One region of the Trinickia camelliae genome, then DNA from elsewhere that is predicted to be linked to it. Evidence: riboswitches for the same ligand, from Rfam matches in the RefSeq annotation. Region 1 holds a riboswitch; the other holds the start of a gene.
What was found. A riboswitch is a leader RNA that binds a small molecule or an ion and turns the genes downstream of it on or off. The one in region 1 is predicted to bind thiamine pyrophosphate.
Positions count from the first base shown of each region.

Region 1 (7,315 bases):
CACGCTAGCGCGAGCACGAGCGCGTCGTGCGGCTCAAATCCACAGTCGAGGAAGCCCGCAAGCGCGGCAAGCCAGTCCTCGGCGAGCGGGCCGGCGCTTTGCAGCGCGTAACGGACCTCGCCGAGACGCAGCGTCACATCGCCGGAAGCCGCCTCGATCGCGCCAGCGCCTTTCGCGAGCCAGTGGTCGATGCTGCCGGTGTGGCCGGGCGCGCCCGCTTTCTGTTCGGTGAAGACAATCAGATCGCCGGCGCGCGGCTCATCCGGGGCGATCAGGCAAATGCGCCACGGCGCGTTCGCGGCCGGCCAATCGCCGAGCCGCGCACGGATGCGCTCCGCGGCTTCGGTCAATTCGTCGGCAGGCGGCCAGAAAATTTCGCGATCGGCAAACGACAAAGTCCTCATGCCGCATCCCCCGCGTGATGCCAGAACGGCATGCCGACCACCGGCGTGCTCGCCTGCGCGCTGTCGCGCTCGGCCATTGGACCGGCCAAGTAAGCGCTGCGCCCCGCCTCGGCGGCCTGTGCGAACGCACGCGCCATCACGGGCGGATGCGTCGCCTGCGACACGGCCGTGTTCAGCAGCACGCCATCGAAACCCCACTCCATCACCTGGCACGCATGCGACGGCACGCCGAGCCCGGCGTCCACGATCAGCGGCACGTCCGGCAGACGCTCGCGCAGCACGCGCAGCCCATATGGATTGACGACGCCCTTGCCCGTGCCGATCGGCGCACCCCACGGCATCAGCGCCTCGCAGCCCGCGTCGAGCAGACGCCGGCCGATCACGAGATCCTCCGTGCAGTACGGCAGCACCTTGAAGCCGTCCTTGATGAGCTTTGCCGCCGCTTCGACCAAGCCGATCGGATCGGGCTGCAGCGTGTAGTCGTCGCCGATCAGCTCGAGCTTGATCCAATCGGTTTCGAAGACTTCGCGCGCCATCTGCGCCGTCGTCACCGCCTCGGCGACGCTCTGGCAGCCCGCCGTGTTCGGCAGGAGCGGCACGCCGTGGCGCTTGAGCAAGTCGAAGAAGCCAGCTTCGGCAGTCTCGGCGTTCATCTGGCGGCGCAGCGCCACCGTGACCATGCCGGGCTTCGCGGCCGCGATCGAATCGGACAGCGACTGCAGCGACGGATAGCGCGACGTGCCGAGCAGCACGCGGCTCGCGAAAGTTTCGCCGTACAGCGTCAGCGAATCGGCGGCGAGGTTGGAAGTCATCGGAGAATCCTTGGGCTCAGGCGGCGGACTGCGGTCGACCGAGGCGTCGATCCGGCAGCCGCTCAAACAAAACAGTTAGAGCGAATGGTCGTTGTGCGGCCGCGTCAGCCGCCGGCAACGGGTTGGACGACGTCGAGCTTGTCGCCCGCCTGCAACGCGCGCGCCGCATGCTGCGCGCGGGCGACAAAGTCGCCGTTGAGCGCGACCGCGAACGGCGGGCGCGCGCCGAACGCGGCGAGCGCGTCGGCGATGCTCGCGCCTTCCGGCAGCGACAGCGGCTTTTGATTGATCTGGATATCCATGGCTTTCTGAATCTGAGTCTGGTTCAGGCTTCGGCGCGCGGCATCGTCCGCTCGCCCGCATTCGATCCCTCGAGAGGACTTGCGATGCCGCTCTGATGCAGCATCGGCGCCCAGCGGTCGTTGGCACGCCATTCGGCGAACGCGTCGGCATCGGCGATGCGCCCTTCGAGCAGCGCGCCCGCGAGCCGCGCCGCACATGCGCTGACTTCGGGCACGATCATGTAGCCGTGCCGGTAGAGGCCATTCACCGACAGCGTCGTCGCCCCATCCCACGTGATCGCCGGACGATGGTCCGGCAGCGTCGGGCGGCACTGCGAATTCAATTCGAGGATGCGCGCCTCGCCGAAGGCGGGATGCACCGAAAACGCCGCGCTCAGCAGCTCGAGCGCCGAGCGCACGCTGACGGGCGACATATCCTCGCCTTCGATCTCGGTCGCGCCGATCACGTAAATGTCGTCCTGCTTCGGCGCGATGTAGAGCGGATAGCGCGGGTGCAGCAACCGCACCGGGCGTGTGAGTCCGATGCCGGGCGCGTGGATGCGCGCCACTTCGCCGCGGATGCCGCGCAATGCGGGCAGCACCGGCTTCGCGCCGAGTCCACGGCAATCGATCGTGATGCGCGCGTCCGGCAAGGCGCGGTCGTCGACGCTCGTATTCCAGTGCGCCGCCACGCCGCGCTCGGAAAGACCCGCAGCAAGCGCGGAAAGCACTTGGCGATTGTCGAGCTGCCCTTCGCGCGGCAACAGCAAGCCTTGGTGGAAGCGTCCGCCGAGCGCCGGCTCGGCTTCGTCGACTTGCGGGCCCGAAAGCGTCACGAACCCGCCTTCGAACAACGGCGCCGGCGCATTCGCGCGCACGCGCCGCTCGAACAGCGACGCTTCGGCGCGATCGGAGTGATGCCAGACAACGAGCGTACCGTTGCGCTGGAAGTAGACTGGTTCAGGCAATTGAGCGAGCAGCTTGGGCCACGCGTCGAGCGACTCGGCGCCAAGCTCGGTGATCAGCAGCTCGGCGCTCGCCGCTTCGGCGAGCGGCGCGAGCATTGCCGCCGCGACCCAGGCAGCCGCGCCCGAGCCCGCCGCATCGCCGCGTTCGTAAAGGGCCACGCTATGGCCGTCGCCCGCCAGCCGCCAAGCCAGCAAACGACCGCACAGCCCGCCGCCGAGCACGGCAAAATCCGGGCGGCTTGACATGGCTTTCGAGGAAACAACTGAAGATTGAACGCTCATCGGATCGATCCTTTCTGTACGGCAAAGCGCACGTACCCAAGGACGAAACCGGCGGGTAAGGCCGGCCGGACGTTAGGCCCACGAATGATGGACACAGCCCGGCGGGAATCGAAATCCGATGGAAGCCAAGGTGGCTTCCGGAAACTTCCCGCGCCGGTATTACCCGGATCGGGTGCAAAGGGTCTCTCTCAGCCTCACTGCGGTATTACCGTGCTGCCCGCATGCAAAGCACCCCTGTTTCGTCGACGGCCATTAGACCATAAAAGGCGAAACTGCCGCAAACGGGAATGTCCCGCCCCCTCGGTTCAAGTCAACAAAATGGGATAACGCGCCCCAATTTCTTACCCTCCGGAAAGCGGCCGGAATACGCTGTAACGATAGTCCGCGAACGTTATTAAGACAGGCGCGACTGTCTGGCACAATGCCGTGAGCACAGACGCGCGCAACGGACGCGTAACCGGCGCACTCGAGCCCGGCGCAGCCAAGCCTTGTCTCTGTCCACCCCAGCCGGAACCGCTCGCCAGGACCGTTAAGACTCATTTAAGAGGCTCACGCAAAAATCAGGCGTTTCGTGCCGCCTTCATGTGGCACGTGTCGCTACTGCCGTGAGCCGGCACTTCATCGGGAAGCTCATGAACCCAACCCCTTCCAAGTCCTCGCCAAGCAGCGTGCCGCCAAATCCGGACAATATCTCCGCATGGAGTCTGATCAAGCCCTATTGGGTGTCCGAAGAATGGAAGATCGCCTGGACGCTGCTCGTTGCGATCGTCGTGATGAATCTCACGCTCGTGTGGGTCAACGTCCGTCTGAACGATTGGAACAGGGATTTCTTCAACGCACTGCAAAACAAGGACGCGCAGCATTTTCCGCACCTCCTGTTGGTCTTTGCCGCGTACGTCTTCCCTTATATCGCGATAGCTGTCTACCGCTTCTACCTCCGGCAGATGCTCGGTTTCCGCTGGCGTCAGTGGCTGACCAACCAATTTCTGCATCAATGGCTCGGTGAGCGGACGTTCTATCGAATCGAACGGGACCGGCTCGCCGACAACCCCGATCAGCGGATCACCGACGACCTCAACTCGTTCGCGGCAAACACGCTTTCCTTATCGCTGGATTTGCTATCGACGGTCGTCACGCTCGTCTCGTTCGTCACGATTCTTTGGACCGTCTCCGGCGCGCTCTCCATCACGCTCGGCGGCACCCCGATCCAGATCCCGGGCTACATGGTGTGGGTCGCCGCCCTCTATGCGCTAGGCGGCTCGTACGTGCTGCACAAGTTCGCTCATCCGCTGGTGTCGATCAACTACCAGCAACAGCGCGTGGAAGCCGATTTCCGCTTCGGCCTCATCCGCGTTCGCGAGAACGCCGAGCAGATCGCCTTCTACGAAGGCATGCAAACGGAAAACGCCACTGCGCGAAACATCTTCTCGCGTATTCGCGACAACTGGTGGCTCGTGATGAAGTACAACATGCGCCTTAACTTCGTCAGCATCTTCTACGCGCAAATCGCGAGCATCTTCCCGCTGCTCGTCGCGGCGCCACGGTACTTCGCCGGCGCGTACACACTGGGCGTACTGACGCAGATCGCAGGCGCCTTCGGCACCGTCAGCGATTCGTTCTCGTGGTTCATCAACAGTTACTCGAGCTTGGTCGACTGGCGCGCCACGGTGAACCGTCTGCGCGAATTCAAGCGCGTGATGGGCGCGACGCACCTGAAGGAATCGGTGCTGCCCGCCACCGAGCACGGCGGCATCAATCTGCACTACGTCGATTCGAACGCGCTCACCACCGAGGGCCTGAAGCTCGCACTGCCCAACGGCACGGCGCTCACGACGATCGGCAACGTCGCCATCAAGCCGGGCTCGCGCTGGCTCGTACGCGGGCCGTCCGGCGCGGGCAAGAGCACGCTGATGCGGGCTCTCGCAGGCCTCTGGCCGTTCGGCGACGGGGCGATCGATGCGCCCGTCGGCGCGCGCATGATGTTCATCCCGCAGCAGACCTATCTGCCGATCGGCACGCTGAAGGCGGCGCTCGCCTACCCCTCGTCCGCCGATACCTTCAGCGACGACGAATGCCGCGAGGCGCTGCGCGTCTGCCGCCTCGAAGGCTACGCCAACCGCCTCGCCGAATCCGCGCACTGGCAGCGCGTGCTGTCGCCCGGCGAGCAGCAGCGTCTCGCGGGTGCGCGCGTGCTGCTGCACAAGCCCGACTACCTGTTCCTCGACGAAGCGACGAGCGCGCTCGACACCGAAAACGAGGCGCGTCTCTATCACCTCTTCAACGAGCGGCTGCCGAAAGCGGCGATCGTGAGCATCGCGCACCGCGAGTCGCTCGCGGCGCTCCACACCGAGACGCTCGAGGTCGAGCGCTCCGCCGAGCGCGCCGTCGCATGAACGCGCCCGGGGGGCCCGCCGGCGAGCGCCCGCTCGCTCAGACCGCGGTCGAGGCCCGCGGCGCGTCCGCGTTCGACCGGGTCGTCCTGATTACCGGCGCAGGTTCCGGAATCGGCGCGGCGCTGGCCCGGCAGATCGCCGCACCCCGGGTCGGCTTGATGCTGCACTCGCGCGGCGCCGATGCCGAATCGCGCAGACGACTCGAAGCCGTCGCGGTGAAGTGCGTCGAGCTTGGCGCGACTTGCGCGACAGTGCACGGCGATCTCGCCGAGCGCGGCGCGCCCGAGCACATCGTCCACACTGCGCTTGCGAAATTCGGCGCGCTCGATCAACTGGTGGCCAACGCCGGCCACGCTCAGCGCCAGACACTCGCGTCGCTCGACGCCGATACGCTCGCCGAATCGTTCGCGTCGATGCCCGGCGCGTTCGCGGCGCTCGTGCGGCGCGCGGCGGCCGCGCTCGAAACGTCGAGCTGTGCGCGCGTGGTCGCGGTCAGCTCGTTTGTCGCGCATCGCTATCGCGCGGACGCGCCGTTCGCCGCCACGGCGGCCGCCAAGGCCGCGCTCGAATCGCTCGTCAAGACGGCAGCCGCCGAACTCGCGCCCCACGGCGTCACGGTGAACTGCGTCGCGCCCGGCTACACGCGCAAAGATCGCGGGCCGTCGCCCGAGAACGCCGCCGTCTGGACGCATGCGGAGCAGGCCACACCGCTTAGCCGCGTCGCCGATCCGGCCGACGTCGCCGCGCTGATCGCCTTCCTGCTTTCCGAAGCGGCGCGTCATATCACCGGCCAGGTGATCCATGTCGACGGCGGATTGACGTTGGGCTGAGCGTTTCCTTTCGCGGCCTCCACTATGGTTGCGCGCACAACCATCGCCTGCCGCCGCCCGCGCTTGCGCTGCGCTTTTTGATCACTGGCCTGTCTGTCCAAGTGCGCCGTAAAATACCCGCCAAACCAAGGCGGGTCTCCTCGACCTGCTATATCAGGAGACCTACCCGATGCGGTCCATCCAATGGTTCACCGAACTATCGACGCGCGAGCGCCGCACGCTCTACGCCGGGTTCGGCGGTTATGCGGTCGATGCCTTCGACTTCATGATCTACTCGTTCCTGATCCCGACGCTTATAGCGACCTGGGGCATGACGAAGAGCGAAGCGGGCATGATCGCGACGAGTTCGCTGATCTCATCGGCGGCAGGCGGCTGGCTCGCCGGCATCCTCGCCGATCGCTACGGCCGCGTGCGCGTGCTCCAATGGACGATCGCCACCTTCGCCATCTTCACCTGCCTGTCCGGCTTCACGCACTCGTTCTGGCAACTGCTCACGACGCGCACGCTGCAAGGCATCGGCTTCGGCGGCGAATGGTCGGTCGTCACGATCATGATGGCCGAGACGATCCGCTCGCCCGAGCATCGCGCAAAGGCGGTCGGCACCGTGCAGAGCAGCTGGTCGTTCGGCTGGGGCGCCGCGGCCATCCTCTACTGGGCCTTCTTCGCGCTCTTACCCGAGCAATACGCGTGGCGCGCGTGCTTCTGGATCGGCATCGTGCCGGCGCTGTGGATTATTTATATCCGCCGCAACGTGAGCGATCCCGAGATCTTCCTGGCGACGCGCCGCGCACGCGACGCGGGGCTCGACACCTCCCATTTCCTGCAGATATTCTCCGGGCCACACCTGAAGGCGACACTCCTCGGCAGCGCGCTGTGCACCGGGATGCTCGGCGGCTATTACGCGATCACCACGTGGTTGCCCACGTACTTGAAAACCGTGCGCCATCTGTCGGTGTTCAATACGAGCGGATACCTGGTCGTGCTGATCGTCGGCTCGTTCTGCGGCTATATCGTCGGCGCGATCCTCTCCGACAAGATCGGCCGGCGCGCGTCGTTCATCCTGTTCGCGCTTGGCTCGTTCGTGCTCGGCATGACTTACACGATGCTGCCGATCACCGATGGCGCGATGCTGCTGCTCGGCTTTCCGCTCGGTATCGTCGTACAGGGGATCTTCGCGGGCGTCGGCGCCTATCTGTCCGAGTTGTATCCGAATGCGATCCGCGGCTCGGGCCAGGGCTTCTGCTACAACCTCGGGCGCGGGCTCGGCTCGTTCTTCCCGATTCTGGTGGGCGTGCTGTCGCAATCGATGGCGCTCGTCAAAGCGATCGGGCTCGTCGCCGGCGGC
Region 1 is NZ_JBCHAA010000017.1:100,860-108,174, forward strand. It holds gene thiE (thiamine phosphate synthase) at 1-404, opposite strand, end outside; gene AAHK20_RS25725 (thiazole synthase) at 401-1,216, opposite strand; gene thiS (sulfur carrier protein ThiS) at 1,321-1,518, opposite strand; gene AAHK20_RS25735 (FAD-dependent oxidoreductase) at 1,542-2,711, opposite strand; TPP riboswitch at 2,876-2,993, opposite strand; gene AAHK20_RS25740 (ABC transporter ATP-binding protein/permease) at 3,380-5,140, shown strand; gene AAHK20_RS25745 (SDR family NAD(P)-dependent oxidoreductase) at 5,137-5,970, shown strand; gene AAHK20_RS25750 (MFS transporter) at 6,140-7,315, shown strand, end outside.

Region 2 (7,315 bases), on a different contig from region 1:
GGGATCACGAAGGTCACGGTCATTGCGCGCGCAGGTCCGGCCACATTGAGCAGATGGAAGTAGAGGAAGTACGCGATGCCCGTGCAGGCCACGCCGAGCGCAAGGACCGCGCCCCACGCGTGCCACGAGACCGGCGCGGCCGGCCACGTGAGGAGCGCGAACGGCAGCAGCACGATCGTCGAGCCGGTCATGCTGCCCGCCGCGAGCGTGAGCGCATCGACGCCGTTCAAGTGGCGCTTCGTGTAGTTCGCGGCGATGCCATAGCACAGCGTCGCGGCCATGGCGGCAGCTGCTGCGAGTGCGCTCGCCATGGGCGTCGCCGCGCCGTTGACGTGCGGCGCCGCGATCTGATCCCACACGAGCGTGAGCACACCCGCGAAGCCGATTGCGAGACCTAACGCACGCGGTGCGTTCAAGCGGTCCTTCAGCCAGACGAAGGCGACGAGCGCGCCCCAGAGCGGCGTCGTTGCATTGATGACGGACGTCACGCCCGCCGACAGCGTCAACTCGGCAAACGCGAACAGGCAAAACGGCGCGCCCGAATTGAGCACGCCGAGGATCACGAGCGGCACAGCGTGCTGCTTCAACACGCTCAACGCTTCGCGCGGCGGCTTGCGCGCGAACAGCAAGCCGAGCAGGAAGAGCGCGCCGATCGCGACACGCAGCGCCATCAGCGGCGCCACTCCGAATTCGGTCACACCGACGCGAATAAACAGGAACGACGCGCCCCACAGTGCGGCGAGCACCAAGAGCTGGACAGCGTTTTGGAGTTTCATCGAGAGGCGTATTGAAGCGATCGGGACGGGATGCGCTCGCATCTTATCACCGGCTCGCCGCCGATATTTCACGCCGAGATGAAACAGCAAGAAACAGCAAATTTCGCCACGAAGGGGCTTGCCAAGGCGCGTCGTCAGTGCGGCGGAATCATCCCGGTCAACACGTTCTGCTGCAACCATACGAGGATGCCGAGCAGCACCGTCAGCAGGATCGAATGCTTGAACGTCTTCGCGAACACGAGACCTTCCTTGCCTTTGAGGTCGGTGGTCGCGACGCCGGTCGAAATGTTCTGCGGCGAGATCATCTTGCCCATCACGCCGCCCGACGAGTTCGTCGCCGCCATCAGCACCGGGTTCAGGTTCGCCTGATGTGCGGCCACCACCTGCAGGTTGCCGAACAGCGCGTTGCCCGACGTATCGCTGCCCGACAGGAACACGGCCACCCAGCCGAGGAACGCCGACACGAGCGGGAAGAACGCGCCGACCGAGGCCACCCCGAGACCGAGCGTGTAGTTCAGCCCCGAGTAGTTCATCAGATAGGCGAGGCCGACGATCGTCGCCACCGTGAAAATGGCGATGCGCGTTTGCACCCAGGTATCGACGATCGCGTTGAGGAACTCGCGTACCGGCAGCTTGACGATGAACGCGGTGATGATCGACGCGACGAGAATCGCGGTACCGGTCGCGAGCGGCTGGAAGTCCCAGATGGCGCCGTACGGCGTGTTGTACAGGGTGATGAAGACCGCTTTGTCGAGGCCGGGCCACGGCACCTTGACGTCGCCGATCGCGAAGATCTTGGCGATGGTCCACACGATCACGACCGCCGAGACGACCAGCCAGGGAATCCACCCCTGCCAACCGCTGACCTTGCCACGCACTTCGCCCACGCGATCGACATTCACCGCGAACTGCGCGTCGGCGGCGGGTTTCCAGACGCGCAAAAAGGCGATCGTGAGGATCAGCGACACGAGCGAGGACAGCACATCGGTCAGGCTGTAGTTGATGAAGTTGGACGTGACGAACTGCGTGAGCGCGAAGCTCGCGCCCGACACGAGCAGCACCGGCCAGATCCGCAGCATGTTGCGAAACCCGGCGTACACGGCGATCACATAGAACGGCAGCAGCAGCGCGAAAAACGGCAGTTGCCGGCCGACCATCTTGCCGAGCGAGTCGACGGGCAGGTGGGTGACCGCGCCGAGCACGGTGATCGGCACGCCGAGCGCGCCGAACGCGACCGGCGCGGTGTTGAAGATCAGCGTGAAGGTGAGCGCTTCGAGCGTCGGGAAGCCCAGCAGGATCAAGAGCGAACTCGTGATGGCAATCGGCGTGCCGAATCCGGAAATGCCTTCGAGCAGCGCGCCGAACGAAAAACCGATCACGACGAGCACGATGCGCCGGTCGTTCGGCAGGTTGTCGATCATCCACATGCGGAACGCCGCGAAGCGGCCGGAGCGCTGTGCGATGTTGTAGAGCACGATCGCGTTGAAGACGATCCACATCACCGGCCAGACCGCGAACACCGCGCCCGCTACGACCGAATTGATCGCGAGGCCGACCGGGAACTGCCAGCCGGCGATCGCGATGACGAGCCCCACGACGAGGCCGGCGAGCGATGCCTGCCATGCGGGCCGCCGGGCCCAGCCGAGCAGGACCAGTACGACGACGATGGGGAGGATCGCTACGATGAACGATGGCAATAGCGCATTGCCGATCGGGGTGAGCAATTGATGGAACATCTCGGCTCCTTCGTTGTTGTTCGATGCCGGTTGTGTGCCGCTGAACAGACTTTTGGTCGGTTGGTCTCTTGGTCCTTTACCGCGCTTCCAAGCATAGAAGGAGGGGCCGCTCAGTCAAGCCGGGTAAGTACGGCCTTAATGAAGAACGAGCGGGGGATGGGGCGGCGGGGAGCGGAGCCGGCTCGGTCAGCCGGCTTGGCGGACGCTGATGTGCGTAAGAAGCGTTGGATTGGAGCAATCGGGGAGGGTGCGGGCGGCCGGCGGAGCGCGCCGCCCGTGGGCTAAGCGGCAAGCGGCGAGGCTCAGTGGCCGTGCCATCCGCCGCCACCATGCCAGTAGCCGCCGCCATGCCATCCGCCGCCGCCCCAGCAACAGCCGTGGCCGCCCCACCAGCCGCCGATGCCGATCGAGACGGTCGGCCCGCCCCAATACGGGTAGCCGTAATAGGCGGGGTAGGCCGCAGGGTAGGCCGGATAGTACGCGGGGTAGGCGGCGTATGCGGGGTAGCTCGGAACGTCCGCGACGGCGTACTGCGCGGGCGGCGCCTCCGCATAGGCCGAGGCGGGCGGAGGAGGCGGCTGGTTCGGCGGCGGAGGGTGGGCCGCGGCGTACGGCGGCGGCGCGACCGGCACCGCTTGCTGCGTTGCGGCAACGGGCACCGTCGGATAGTAGTAGCCGCCGTATGGATCGTATCCGTAGGGGCCGTAGTAGCACCCGGCCAGCGACACCGCGCCGGCCAGTGTCGTCGCAGCTAATTTGATATTCATGACTCGCACTTCCTTGAATCGAAACGTCCCGCTGACCTGACGCGGGGCGGGCATCGTGCGAGCACTGTACGCCAATGCGGCAGCCGCGACATGGCGTGCCGGTTACCGATCGTTTCAATCGTGATGGAAAGCAAAAAGCCCGCACGAGGCGGGCTTTTTGTCTCGACTCAGTTCAGCTCACGCGGGAGCGTTCACTGCTTCTGATAGATCTCCGAGCCGCTCTTGACGAACTCGACGGCCTTCACTTCCATCCCCTTCTTGAGCGCCAGGTCCTCCGTGATGCCTTGCGCCGCCGCGAACTCGCGCACGTCCTGCGTGATCTTCATCGAGCAGAAGTGCGGCCCGCACATCGAGCAGAAGTGCGCGACCTTCGCCGAATCCTTCGGCAGCGTTTCGTCGTGGAATTCGCGCGCCTTGTCCGGATCGAGGCCGAGGTTGAACTGGTCTTCCCAGCGGAACTCGAAGCGCGCTTTCGACAGCGCGTTGTCGCGCACCTGCGCGCCAGGATGGCCCTTCGCCAAGTCCGCCGCGTGCGCCGCGAGCTTGTACGTGATGATGCCTTCCTTCACGTCGTCCTTGTTCGGCAGGCCGAGGTGCTCCTTCGGCGTGACGTAGCAGAGCATCGCGGTGCCGAACCAGCCGATCATCGCCGCGCCGATGCCCGACGTGATGTGGTCGTAGCCCGGAGCGATATCGGTGGTGAGCGGCCCGAGCGTGTAGAACGGCGCCTCGTCGCACCAATCGAGCTGCAGGTCCATGTTCTCTTTGATGAGCTGCATCGGCACGTGGCCCGGACCTTCGATCATCACCTGCACGTCGTGCTTCCACGCGATCTGCGTGAGCTCGCCGAGCGTCTTCAATTCGCCGAGCTGCGCTTCGTCGTTGGCGTCGTAGATCGAGCCGGGACGCAGGCCGTCGCCGAGCGAGAAGCTCACGTCGTAGGCCTTCATGATTTCGCAGATGTCTTCGAAGTGCTCGTAAAGGAAGCTTTCCTTGTGATGCGCGAGACACCACTTCGCCATGATCGAGCCGCCGCGCGACACGATGCCCGTCATGCGGTTGGCCGTCAGCGGCACATAGCGCAGCAGCACGCCCGCGTGGATCGTGAAGTAGTCGACGCCTTGCTCGGCCTGTTCGATCAGCGTGTCGCGGAAGATTTCCCAGGTCAGGTCTTCGGCCTTGCCGTTAACCTTTTCTAACGCTTGATAGATCGGCACCGTGCCGATCGGCACCGGGCTGTTGCGGATGATCCATTCGCGCGTTTCGTGGATGTGCTTGCCGGTCGACAGGTCCATCACCGTGTCGCCGCCCCAACGGATCGCCCACGTCATCTTGTCGACTTCCTCGCCGATGGACGAGGTCACCGCCGAATTGCCGATGTTCGCGTTGATTTTCACGAGGAAGTTGCGGCCGATGATCATCGGTTCGCTTTCCGGGTGATTGATGTTCGCGGGGATGATCGCGCGGCCGCGCGCCACTTCCGCGCGCACGAACTCAGGGGTGATCTCGGTGAGTGCGTTCGGGCCGAAGGCCGCGGCGCCGAACGCCTGGCCCGGGTGCTGGCGGCCCATCATCGCGGCGAGCTTCGCGCCGTTCGGGCCGCTCGCCTTGAGGCTCTCGAGGTACTCGGCGCGGCGCTGGTTCTCGCGGATCGCGATGAACTCCATTTCCGGCGTGATGATGCCGCGGCGCGCGTAATGCATCTGCGTCACGTTGGCGCCCGCTTTGGCGCGGCGCGGCGTGCGGTGCAGGCCCGGAAAACGCAGTTGCGCGGTGGCCGGATCGGCGGCGCGTTCGCGTCCGTACTCGCTCGTCAGACCCGGCAGCGTCTCCGTGTCGCCGCGCTCGTCGATCCAGTTCTCACGCAATGCGGGAAGACCCCGGCGTACATCTATCTGATTTTTGGGATCAGAATACGGGCCGGAGGTGTCATACACGTAGATGGGGGGATTCTTTTCCCCACCGAAGGCGGTCGGCGTGTCGGCCTGGGAGATTTCGCGCATCGGGACCTGGATATCAGGGCGTGATCCGCTTACATAGACCTTTCGGGAATTCGGCAGCGGCTCGACGGCGGCAGCATCGACGTGCGCGTCCGCGGAAATGAATTTGGGGTTGGCGTTCATGCAAATCTCCTGATGTGGGTTGCTAAGCAGGAGACGAGAGGAAGGTAGGGCAGATTCGGCGCGGTGAACTGCGGTGGAGCCCTGACGCTTCCCTGCGCTGGCATTATCCAGATCAGGTTCAAAGGGTATTTCTCACCCGCGCACGCCATTGCTATGAACTATCAGCTTTAGCGCAACACAGGACCCCCGCGTTAGCAGCGCACAAGATACACCGGGTCGCCGCACGTTGGCAACCGACAATCCAGTAGGTTCCACGGCGCGACGGTTTGACGCCTTCTGAATTTTGAGACTGGACCGATAAATAAAGAGTTGTGAACAACCATTCAGCCGCGAAGCGGCAGTCAACCGGGAGTCCATGATGAACGCGCGCACCTTTCACCCCACCACCCTAGTCGCCACGGCTTTGTGTGCGGCGGCTGCCGCGACGATGCCGATCCTGTCGGATGCGGCCGGTCCGACGAGCGGGCCCGGCGGCGTCATCACGTTTATCGGCGTCATCGTCGGGCCGGGTTTCGACATCAGCAGTGCGCCGATCGGGCCGGCCGCCAAGGGCGGGGGCACGCCGGAGGTGACTCCCACGAGCAATGGCGTGAAGGTGACGTTCGCGGCGCCGAATGACGATATGCCGGGCGCGAACGTGTCGTTCGTCGCGAACGACGCGGCGCGCTCGACGATCGGACCCAACGCCAAGAACGATGTCGTGACGCGCTTCGTCGACCCGAAAGGGCGCGCTTTCCCGTGGCAGCCGGAAGGGCGCTATCACCTGAATCCTACGGGTGGGGTGCTGTCGTTGACGGTGCCGCGCGGTGGTCCGCAGACCGCTTCGAAGCCGGTCACGCTGGTCATGAGCTATGACTGACGGGGCGGCCATCCGTCGGGCGACGATCCGTGGGGCGGCGATCCGTGGGGCGGCGATCCGTGGGGCGGCCATCCGTGGGGCGGCCATCCGTGGGGCGGCCGTCCGCTGCGCGGCGTCCGCCCGGTCGTCCCCTTTTTAAAAAAATATCGCCGGCGCTGTCATCCCTTTCGCGTGCGCTCGACTAACGTACATCTCATGGGTCGAGGAGCTGCATCATGCACATTAGTACGCGCACGAAAACGATAGGGCGCTTGGCGGCATGGGCGATCGCGTTGATGCTGTCGCTCGGCGCAAACGGACTGGCTCTGGCGGGCGTTGCGTGCAGCGCGCACAGTCCCGCGCATCGCGTCGCGCTCATCGAGCTGTACAGCAGCGAAGGATGCAGCAGTTGCCCGCCGGCGGATCGCTGGCTCAGTCAGTTGCACGACGGCAGCCCGGGCGCGGACTTCGTGCCACTCGAGTTGCACGTCGATTACTGGAACAGCCTCGGCTGGACCGATCGCTTTTCGCAGCATCGCTTCACGGTGCGGCAGCAGGATCTCGCCGCTTTCGCAGGCGGTCATCTGATCTATACGCCTGAAGTGTTCGTCGCTGGCCGAGAAATGCGCGACTGGGGCGCGTCGGAATTCGACGGACGTCTTCGCGAGTTGGCGGCCCAGCCTGCGCAAGCCGATGTCACGATTCGGCTTGCGCCCGCTACGCCTGGCGCGGTGAGTCAGGCGAGCGGAGCGGGTGTAGGGGCCGCGGCCGGCGTGAAGACGCACACGTTCGGTGTCGACGCGCAATTCACCGCGCACTCGACTGCGCCGCGCACGCTGAACGCCTATGTTGCTGTCTACGAGAATCAGGTCAGCTCGCAGGTCGACGCGGGCGAGAACCATGGCGCGACGCTGCATCACGACCGCGTCGTGCGCGAATGGCTGGGGCCGGTGCCGCTCGTCGGCGGCGTGGCGCAGATTCGGCGCAACGTTGCGCTGGCCGCTGACGCCAGCGATACCGCATCGCCCGGCCGTTTCGGCGTGGCTGCGTTCGTCGAGGACGCGGCGACCGGCGA
Region 2 is NZ_JBCHAA010000001.1:307,220-314,534, forward strand. It holds gene AAHK20_RS01430 (DMT family transporter) at 1-776, opposite strand, end outside; gene AAHK20_RS01435 (L-lactate permease) at 911-2,512, opposite strand; gene AAHK20_RS01440 (hypothetical protein) at 2,815-3,279, opposite strand; gene thiC (phosphomethylpyrimidine synthase ThiC) at 3,471-5,402, opposite strand; TPP riboswitch at 5,474-5,600, opposite strand; gene AAHK20_RS01450 (hypothetical protein) at 5,761-6,261, shown strand; gene AAHK20_RS01455 (DUF1223 domain-containing protein) at 6,477-7,315, shown strand, end outside.
Region 2: another riboswitch for thiamine pyrophosphate. It lies ahead of thiC (phosphomethylpyrimidine synthase ThiC); the one in region 1 lies ahead of AAHK20_RS25735 (FAD-dependent oxidoreductase).